DNA from 3 places in the Streptomyces sp. NPDC002176 genome. Region 2 is predicted to be linked to each of the others. Evidence: riboswitches for the same ligand, from Rfam matches in the RefSeq annotation. Region 2 holds a riboswitch; each other region holds the start of a gene.
What was found. A riboswitch is a leader RNA that binds a small molecule or an ion and turns the genes downstream of it on or off. The one in region 2 is predicted to bind cyclic di-AMP.
Positions count from the first base shown of each region.

Region 1: linked by a shared signal. The riboswitch ahead of ACI2LY_RS22195 (C40 family peptidase) and the one ahead of ACI2LY_RS25465 (M23 family metallopeptidase) in region 2 are both predicted to bind cyclic di-AMP.
Region 3: linked by a shared signal. The riboswitch ahead of ACI2LY_RS27625 (transglycosylase family protein) and the one ahead of ACI2LY_RS25465 (M23 family metallopeptidase) in region 2 are both predicted to bind cyclic di-AMP.

Region 1 covers NZ_JBJDQW010000004.1:659,571-662,832, forward strand. Annotated here, with positions in the region: gene ACI2LY_RS22185 (ATP-dependent Clp protease proteolytic subunit) at 1-574, shown strand, start outside; gene ACI2LY_RS22190 (hypothetical protein) at 582-890, shown strand; cyclic di-AMP (ydaO/yuaA leader) riboswitch at 1,232-1,445, shown strand; gene ACI2LY_RS22195 (C40 family peptidase) at 1,449-1,922, shown strand; gene ACI2LY_RS22200 (ATP-binding protein) at 2,002-2,472, opposite strand; gene ACI2LY_RS22205 (8-amino-7-oxononanoate synthase) at 2,695-3,262, opposite strand, start outside.
Region 2 covers NZ_JBJDQW010000005.1:568,902-572,163, reverse strand. Annotated here, with positions in the region: gene ACI2LY_RS25470 (aldo/keto reductase) at 1-808, opposite strand, end outside; gene ACI2LY_RS25465 (M23 family metallopeptidase) at 863-1,888, opposite strand; cyclic di-AMP (ydaO/yuaA leader) riboswitch at 1,898-2,066, opposite strand; tRNA gene ACI2LY_RS25460 (tRNA-Met) at 2,327-2,400, opposite strand; gene ACI2LY_RS25455 (dihydrofolate reductase family protein) at 2,466-3,262, opposite strand, start outside.
Region 3 covers NZ_JBJDQW010000006.1:433,394-436,655, forward strand. Annotated here, with positions in the region: gene ACI2LY_RS27615 (cytochrome P450) at 1-449, shown strand, start outside; gene ACI2LY_RS27620 (transglycosylase family protein) at 573-1,595, shown strand; cyclic di-AMP (ydaO/yuaA leader) riboswitch at 1,798-1,976, shown strand; gene ACI2LY_RS27625 (transglycosylase family protein) at 1,981-2,682, shown strand; gene eno (phosphopyruvate hydratase) at 2,988-3,262, shown strand, end outside.

The sequences.
Region 1 (3,262 bases), on a different contig from region 2:
AGGCGTCCGCCGCACGCTCGACCCGTACTCCAAGCTGTTCGAACACCGGATCGTGTTCCTGGGCACGCCGCTGGACGACACGGCGGCCACGGATGTGATCGCCCAGCTCATGCAGCTCGAACACGCCGCCCCGGACCGGGACATCACGCTGTACCTGAACTGCCCCGGCGGCGACTTCCACGCCATGACGGCGGTCTACGACACGATGCGCTACGTCGGCTGCGACGTGGGGACGTACTGCCTGGGCCAGGTCGCCTCGGTGGCCACCGTGCTGCTCGCGGCCGGTACGCCCGGCAAGCGGTTCGCGCTGCCCGGCTCGCGGGTGGTGCTGCGTCAGCCGGAGCTGACCGAGCCGGTGCAGGGGCAGCCCAGCGACCTGGAGATCAAGGCGGCGGAGCTGGTCAGGGCGCGGGAGCTGATGGAGGAGCTGCTCGTGCGGCACACCGGCCGGGACGCCGCCACCGTCACCGCGGATCTGGAGCGGGAGCGGGTGCTGGACGCCACCGGCGCCCTGGAGCACGGCCTGGTCGACGGCGTCGTACGCGACCGCAAGCAGCTGCCCGGCGCCCGGTGAGCGGGCCGTGCTGCCGGAGGAGCTGCCGCCGCTGCCCGCGCTGACCCGCGCCGAGGGCGAGCTGATCGACCGTTATCTGGAGGCGGCCGACCTGCTGGGCCGGATCAACCCGGCCCGGCACGGGGACACGTACCGGGCCCTCAGGGCGGCGCAGGCGCTGGTGCGCACGGCGGCCGCGCTCCGTGACGCGCTCGCGCTGATGCACGGGCGGGGCGAGGCGGAGCTGTACGGGCGCACGCTGGCACACGCGCTCCGGGTGCTGGACGGGGAGCGCCGGGCCGCGCGCGTCGCGCTCCCGCCCGATGACGTCGGCTGAGCCGGACACCGCCGTCGGCCGGACGGGGCACGGCGTGTCGTCCGCCGCGCCGAAACGGGCCGAACGTGCTACCGCCGACCGGTGTATCTCCGCGCCCGTTTCCGGACCCGCCGAGTTGCGCGCGGCGCGCCCGGCGGGCCGACGCGCGGCGATCGAATCCCAGGTCCGGGGCCATGCAGGGGAATTGACGGCGGCTCGGACATACCCCTGTCCACCCGAACGGGTGAGTGGTGAGTAACACCACAAACCCCCGGTTCCATTGGGATTTTCGGACAGGAGTGGGCCAAGATCCCTGTCTGACGACAAGACCCCGCCACAACGGCGGGGCGCATCCGGGCGGACGCCGAGTCCTGCCGCCACCCGGATGACCGGTCGACAGAAGTGCATCGGCAGGAGTGGAGGACCCGAGCAAGACGGGTCGCCGGGACGGATGTCCGCGAGACGCGGACGATCGTGCCGAGCAGCCCTTGGGGTGAAGCCGTGGTGACACGGCCGGGCAACTTCGCCAGCCCGAATCCGACAGGTCATCCTTCACAGGCGGCTGACGAAGGGTTGCGCATGACTGCGCTCAATCGTGTCCCGTCGCTGATGGCCCGGGCCGGTACGGCCTCGGCCCTCACCCTGGCCGCCGTGGGCGGCTCGATCATGGTGCCGGGACTGGCCACCGACGCCTCCGCCGCGACCACCGCGTCGAAGGCACTGAAGGTCGCCGCGTCCAAGAAGGGCGCCCCCTACCGCTACGGAGCCACCGGGCCGGGCCGCTTCGACTGCTCGGGCCTGACGCTGTACTCGTTCAAGAAGGCGGGCAAGAAGCTGCCGCGGACGGCCGCCCAGCAGTACAACAAGACGCACCACATCTCCTCGGGCCACCGCAAGGCCGGTGACCTGGTGTTCTTCCACTCGGGCTCCAGCGTCTACCACGTCGGCATCTACGCCGGTAAGGGCAAGATCTGGCACGCGCCGAAGTCCGGGGACGTGGTGCGGCTCCAGAAGATCTGGACCAAGAGCGTCTGGTACGGCCGGGTCAACTAGCGGCGCCGGAACACGGCTGGGGACGGCTTCCGCGGGCGTACACGCGCCCCGGAGCCGGTTCCTGGCCCCGCCGGGGCTCTCAGCGGGCCGGTGAGGGCTCCGGGCGGGCCGTGACGGTCAGCGGCCGGTCCGGGACGCTCCAGGGCAGCTCGACGAAGACGGTCTTGCCGCCCTCGCGGGTCGGCCGGACCCGGAGCTTGCCGCCGCACTCGACGGTGAGACACCGGATGATGGCCATGCCGCGCCCGTTGTCCTGGGCGACCGCCGCCGGGAGCCTCTTGGGCAGCCGCGGGTGGCTGTCCGTCACCCCGATGAGCAGCAGCTCGTCCCTGGCCAGCACGATGTCCACGGTGAAGGTGGGCGACTGGCCCAGGGTGTGCTGGACGGCGTTGGTGGCGAGTTCGGAGACGATGAGGCGCACCGTGTCGGCCACCTCGTCGTCCGAGGGCAGCCCCCAGCCCATCAGGGTGCCCACGACATAGGACCGGGCCGTGGAGACCGAGGCGGGATCGCTCGGCAGAGTGACGGATGCTTCCAGATGGTCTGCCATGGCGAAGTCGTCCCTTTCCCACGGGCGGCCCGCCGACCTCCCACACGCCGCGCGGCGACGCGGGGCGGAGGCTTCGGACACGGTCCCGCTCTGGTGCGTGCAGGTCACCCTGCCATCACGGGGCCGGTCCGGGGAACCAACCCCCCAGATACGCGGACATCTGTCGCTCAACGGGGTGAACTCTGCGACGTGCGCCCGTATTTGACGGGGTTTTTCCCGACCTCAGCTGGGCCGAACGGCGGTGATGACCCGAACGGCCCGTTCGATCTCCGCCCCGGACAGGTCCGCGCGGGCGGTCAGCCGCAGCCGGGAGACGCCGTCCGGGACCGACGGCGGGCGGAAACATCCCACCGACAGACCCTCGGCACGGCAGTCGGCGGCCCAGCGCACCGCGGCGTCGGCGGACGGCGCCCGTACGGAGACCACGGCCGCGTCCGGGCGGACCGCCGACAGACCCTCGGCGGTCAGCCGGGCGTGCAGTTCGGCGGCGACCTCCCGGACGCGCGCCGGGCGCTCCGGTTCGCGCCGGAGCAGCCGCAGCGCGGCGAGCGCCGCCCCCGCGGCGGCCGGGGCGAGTCCGGTGTCGAAGATGAACGTCCGCGCGGTGTTGACCAGATGGCCGATCACCCGCGCCGGGCCCAGCACCACCCCGCCCTGGCTGCCCAGCGACTTGGACAGCGTCGCGGTGACCACCACGTCGGCCGCGCCCGCGAGCCCGGCCGCGTGCGCCGCGCCCCGGCCGCCCTCCCCCAGCACGCCGAGCCCGTGGGCGTCGTCCACGACCAGCCCG
Region 2 (3,262 bases):
CCAGGGCGACGGTGGCGACGGCGGTGTCATGGGCGGCGGCGACCTCGTCCAGGGCCGCCAGCACCTTCTGGCCGCGCTCGGAGTCGAGGTGCTTGGCCGCCGAACCGGCGCGGGCGCTGTCGACGGTCGTACCGGGCCGGTACTTGCCGGTGAGGAAGCCGGAGGCGAGCGCGAAGTACGGGACGGCCGACAGGCCCTCGCGGGCGGCGACGTCCTGGAGCGGGCCCTCGTAGGTGTCGCGGGAGACCAGGTTGTAGTGCGGCTGGAGGGCGACATAGCGGGCCAGGCCCGCGCGGTCGGAGAAGTCCAAGGACTCCTTCAGCCGCTCGGCGCTGATGTTGGAGGCGCCGATGTAGCGGACCTTGCCCGCCCGCACCAGCTCGTCCAGCGCGCCGATGATCTCCTCGACCGGCACCTCGGGCTGGTCGAAGTGGGTGTAGTAGAGGTCGATGTGGTCGGTGCCCAGGCGGCGCAGGGAGGCGTCGGCGGCGGCCTTGATGTTGGCGGCGCCCAGACCCTGGTAGTCCGGGTGCTGGCTCACCTTGGTGGCGATGACCACCTGGTCGCGGACGCCCCGCGCCCGCACCCACTCACCGATGAGCGTCTCGGACTCGCCGCCCTTGTTGCCCTCGACCCAGGCCGAGTAGGAGTCGGCGGTGTCGATGAAGTTGCCGCCCGCGGCGCGGTAGGCGTCGAGGACGGCGAAGGACGTGTCCCGGTCGGCGGTCCAGCCGAAGACGTTGCCGCCGAGGGCGAGCGGGAAGACCTCGAGGGAGGAGGAACCGAGCTTGCGCGGAGAAGCAGTCATGTCTCTCCTCAACGATCACTCGGGCCCCGTCCATTCCGGGTCGGGGTCACTCGCTCAGGGAGTGAGCCCCTTGCCGCGCAGCCAGGCGCCGGGGTCGATGCCGGTGGGCTGGCCGCCGGGGTGGACCTCCAGGTGGAGGTGCGGGCCGGTGACGTTGCCGGTGGCGCCGACGCGGCCGATGACCTCGCCGGTGGACACCTTCTGCCCGGCGCTGACGCTGATCGAGGACTGGTGGCAGAACCACAGCTCGGTGCCGTCGTCCAGGGTGAGGATCGTGCGGTAGCCGTACGCCCCGGCCCAGCCGGCCTCGGTGACGGTGCCGCTGTGGATCGCCTTGATCAGCGTGCCGGTGGGCGCGGCGAAGTCGAGCCCGGTGTGGTACCCGGAGGACCACATCGAACCGGCCTGCCCGAAGGTCGAGGTGATCGTGTACGAGGAGGTCGGCAGCGTGTACTGCTTGGCCAGCGTGGCGAGGCGAGCCGCCTCGGCCTTCTTCTCGGCGTCGGCCTCCGCCTTCTCCTTGGCCGCGGCGGCCTTCACGGAGGCTTCCTTCGCGGCCTTGGCGGCGGCCTCGGCGGCCTGCTGGTCGGCCTTGGCGACGGCGGCCGCGGTGGCCCGGCTGTCGGCCTTGCTCTGCTGCCGCTCGGCCTGGGCCATGATCCGGCTGCGCAGCGCCTCGCCCGCGTCGGCGGTGGAGTCGTCGGTGGCGGTGGCCGTGGCGGTGGCGACACCGGCGAGGGAGGCGGCGGGCGCTTCCGCGTGGTGCCCGTCGATCAGGGAGCCCACGGAGGGCAGGTCGGGCATGGCGATGGACACGGGCGGCTTGCCGGTGTTGGCGCTGGCCATGCCGCCCGCGCCGACGGCGGCGATGACACCGACGCCGAGCACGGTGGAGCTGCGGGCGAGTCCGCCGCCGCGCTGCTTGGCCACCCGGTGACGGCCGCGTACAGGGGGTAGGGATTCCTCGGTGGGGTTCCACTCCTCCCACGCGCCGTCCTCGGCACGGGGGGCGCCATAGGCGAAGGGCTCACTCGCGTCCGGCGCGAACGGGGCTTGTGGGGCAGGCCGGTTGGACGCCACGCGGGCGCACTCCTTTCCCTCCTCCGCCTACCGGGTTAGCTGACGGGTTCGGAGCAGGAAGGTCTCCTACGCGCGTAAACCCGACGTGCTCCGAGGGTGGTGCACGGCGGATCGGGGCGCGATTCACCCCAAAGTGGTGGGTCCCCGGTTCCCTTGCGGGATTCGGCGTGTGCGCACGGCGCCGTCTCTGCTGACGGCTGTAACGACCGCACTGCGTTATCGAACGTTAATAGACACGCGCACTGGATTCCAAGCCCGTTCAGCTTGATCGTTTGATGATCTGACGGGGTGCGTATCGGTCAGGAACATCGCGAACAGGGCGAGTTGACCGCGCTTCAGGAGTCACAGGAGTTTTGCTGGTGACTCAACAACACCAGCCGTCCCGGAAAACACTCAGGGCCGGAATCCATTTACTGGATTCCGGCCCTGAGTCTTCAGTAGCGGGGACAGGATTTGAACCTGCGACCTCTGGGTTATGAGCCCAGCGAGCTACCGAGCTGCTCCACCCCGCGTCGTTGTGTCTCAAGCATACGTCATCCGCGGGGCCCGATGCACACACGCTGCCGTGACGTGGGCCTCAGAGCGCGAGGTGAGCGTTCGGCGACTGTGCGAGTGCGGCGTACTCGGGCACCGTCACCACCTGCACGCCCCCGGCGCCGAGCACTCCGGAGCCGTCGGCCGCGGTGACGAAGGTGTCCGGCTCGCGCCAGGCGGTGACGACCCGGCGTACTCCGGCCGCGAGGATCAGCCCGGCACACGGGACGGGCCGGGAGGCGCGGTGGGCGCAGGGCTCCAGGCTGCTGTAGACGGTGGCGCCGGGCAGGCGCGGGTCGGCGGGGTCCAGCTTGGCGAGCGCGGCCTCCTCGGCGTGGACCACGGGGTCGCCGCCCTCGCGGGAGTGGCCGCGCGCCAGCTCGGTGCCGTCCGCCGCGACGACCACCGCGCCGACGCTGAAGGCCGTGGCCGAGGGCGGGCAGAGCCCGGCCAGCTCGCAGGCGGTGCGCAGCCAGTGCCGGTCGGCGGCGGTGTCCAGCGGGCCGGTGCCGGGGGCGGTGGGCTCGTAGCGCATCAGGACGACGTCCTCGATCCGGCGGGAGTCGGTCAGCCGGAGCCTTCCGCCTTGGTAGGCGCCGGGGCCGAAGAGGCGGGGGGCGGCCGGGTCGCCGACGAAGAGCGGGGCGAGGACCAGCTGGAGTTCGTCGGCGAGGCCCTGCTGGAGGAGCTGGGTGTGCACGGTGCCGCCGCCCTCGACCATCAGCCGCCGTACACCGCGCACGTCGTGCAGGTGCGCGAGGAGCGCTCGCCAGTCGAGGGCGGGGCCGAGCGGGACGACGTCGGCGGTGTCCCCGAGGAGGCTCGCGGCGCGCTTGGCCC
Region 3 (3,262 bases), on a different contig from region 2:
GACTGCTCCAGACCGGAGTGGAGGAACTGCTCCGCTACGACGGCCCGGTGGAGCTGGCGACCTGGCGTTATGCCACCGAGCCGCTCACCATCGGCGGCCAGGACATCGCGGCCGGGGACCCGGTGCTGGTGGTCCTCGCGGCGGCGGACCGCGACCCGGAGCGGTTCGCCGACCCTGACCTGCTGGACCTCGGCCGCCGCGACAACCAGCACCTGGGGTACGGGCACGGCATCCACTACTGCGTGGGCGCCCCGCTCGCCCGGCTGGAAGGCCAGACCGCGCTGGCCACCCTGCTCACCCGGCTCCCGGATCTGCGGCTGGCGGCCGATCCGGCCGAACTCCGCTGGCGCGGCGGGCTGATCATGCGTGGACTGCGCACGCTGCCGGTGGAGTTCACACCGGTTGGTCCCAGTCGTGAAAACACACATGACGGACGTTCAACTATGTGATCTTCACGTGATCTGTGCGGCATGAACTTGTGACAAGCGATCGTCTGCCGCTACGTTCACCCATCAGTGTGGCGCCGAGCACCAGTTGCCACGCCGTACTGCTGTCGCACGAAAGGCAACCGCATGCTCTCCGGGAACGGTAGGCACCGTCGACCCCGCCAGGCTCCGGCGCTCCTCGTCGCGGCCGGCGTGACCACGTCCGCCATCGCCATCCCGCTCCTCGGGGCGGCGAGCGCGAACGCGGCCGACGGCACCACCTGGGACAAGGTCGCCGAGTGCGAGAGCGGTGGCTCCTGGAGCGCCGACACCGGCAACGGTTACTACGGCGGCCTCCAGATATCCCAGGACGACTGGGACAAGTACGGCGGCACGCAGTACGCGGCCAGCGCCGACCAGGCCAGCCGTTCGCAGCAGATCTCGGTGGCCGAGAAGATCCTCGCCGAGCAGGGCACCACCCACTGGGCCACCTGCGCCCTGCTCGCCGGACTGACCTCCGACTCCGCCTCGGTGGACGTCGACACGGGCGTCAGCGAGTCCCCGTCCGCCGACCAGGGCGGCTCGGACAGCGGTGCCGACCAGTCGAGCGAGGCTCCCGAAGCGGGCGCTTCGTCCGATGGTTCCGACTCGTCCGGACTGGGGGATTCGTCCCCGTCGTCCGACTCCTCCGCCAAGGAGACCGGCAAGCCGTCCGCGAGCGCCGACGAGACGGCCGGTTCCGGCCACTCCGGCAAGGACACCGACACCTCCCGCTCCGGCGGCTCCGCGCCCGCCGCGTCCGACGGCGGCTACAAGGGCGGCGGTTCGGCCCCCAGTGCCCCGGCCGCCAAGGAGTCGGACGACTCGTGGGAGACCGGCGGCTCCTGGAGCCTGGTCGACACCGGCGACCTCGGCGGCGGTGGCCGTCACCGGGGTGGTAGCGCCGAGGAGAGCGTGACGGAAGGTCAGCACGCGGCCGCCACGGGCCGCCACGCCACCGCCTCCCCGAGCGGCTACACCGTCCGCGACGGTGACACGCTCGGCTCCATCGCCGACTCCCTTGACGTGGCGGGCGGCTGGGAGGCCCTGTACGCCGCGAACAAGCAGGCCATCGGCTCGGACCCGAACCATGTCGACCCGGGGCAGACCCTGAAGCTGCCGGGCGAATAGGGCCAACAGGCTTCATGTAGCGGCATTTGACGCCCCGCTATCCTCTTATATGTCCTATTTGGCGAAAGTGTGGGATGACTCTCAGAAGACCTGATCGTTTTTGAAATTCGCCGCGAGGCGTGTCTACGGTCGGGACCGCTCGTCACCACGAGCACCCGTGGCCGCAACGCCGAATCCTGCCAGCGGCCGTCGGGGACAATCGTCGCGTCAAGCGCCGTAGGCAGGAGCGGGGGACCCAAGGTAGGTGCCCGAACCGGTGATTGACGCCGGGACGGGCTTGGGGTGGAGCCACGCCTTCCGGAAGTACCAGGGAGGGGTGGCCGGGCAACTCAACCGGCCCGAACCCGACAGCTCACCTCGCAGGCGTCGGTGAGGGGATCGATCCATGCTGTTCTCCAGCAAGGGCAAGCGCCGTCGCCCGTCCAAGACCGTCCGTGTCCTCGCGCTCGCCGGTGTCGCCGGTGCGGCCGTCGCGGGCCCGGTGATGGCGTCGGGCAGCGCGTCCGCCGCCACCGGTTCCGAGTGGGACGCCGTCGCCCAGTGCGAGTCGGGCGGCAACTGGTCCATCAACACCGGCAACGGGTACTACGGCGGTCTGCAGTTCTCCGCCTCCACGTGGGCCGCGTACGGCGGTACGCAGTACGCCGCCACCGCCGACAAGGCGAGCAAGGAACAGCAGATCACCGTCGCCGAGAAGGTGCTCTCCGCCCAGGGCAAGGGTGCCTGGCCGGTTTGCGGCACGGGCCTGTCCAGCACGCCGTACAGCGGCTCGGCCGCCCCGGCTCCCTCCACGGACACCAAGACGGAGGACAAGGCCGCGGCCGACACCTCCGACCGCACCTCCGACGACCAGGCCGCGTCCCGCTCCACCGAGCGCCCGGACGCGAGCAAGACCGTCACCACCCCGACCGGTGACAAGGTCAAGAAGGGCGATGGCGAGTACAAGGTGGTCAAGGGCGACACGCTCAGCTCCATCGCCACGAAGCACAAGGTCGACGGCGGCTGGAAGAAGCTGTACGACCTGAACAAGGACATCGTCGAGAAGGCCGACTTCATCTTCCCCGGCCAGATGCTGCACCTGAAGTAACCGCGACCCGCTCACGGGGTCGGCCCCCAGCCCGATCGGCCCCTGAGCTTCCGGTCCTTCCACGGACCCCCGCCCCGGCGCGCTTCCCCCGCGCGCCGGGGCGGTGCGCGTTCCGCCCCCGGCCCGCCTGTTGCCCAGAACCCTTTGTTCCGGGCCTGAACAATAGGTACGGTCTCCCTGCACCACCCCGTCCACGAGGCGGTCGGTCGATGGCCGGCACCCCTGGGACGGTTAGGCTCTAGACGCAAGGCATGCCATCCGGCGCGCCCCGCACTCATCGCGTCACATCCACGAAGGAGATGCTCGTGCCGTCCATCGACGTTGTTGTAGCTCGGGAAATCCTGGACTCCCGAGGCAACCCCACGGTCGAGGTCGAGGTCGGCCTCGACGACGGCAGCACGGGTCGTGCCGCCGTCCCGTCCGGCGCCTCCACCGGTGCCTTCGAGGCCATCGAGCTGCGTGACGGTGACCCGAACCGCTACCAGGGCAAGGGTGTCGAGAAGGCCGTCCTCGCCGTCATCGAGCAGATCGGCCCGGAGCTGGTCGGCTACGACGCCACCGAGCAGCGCCTGATCGACCA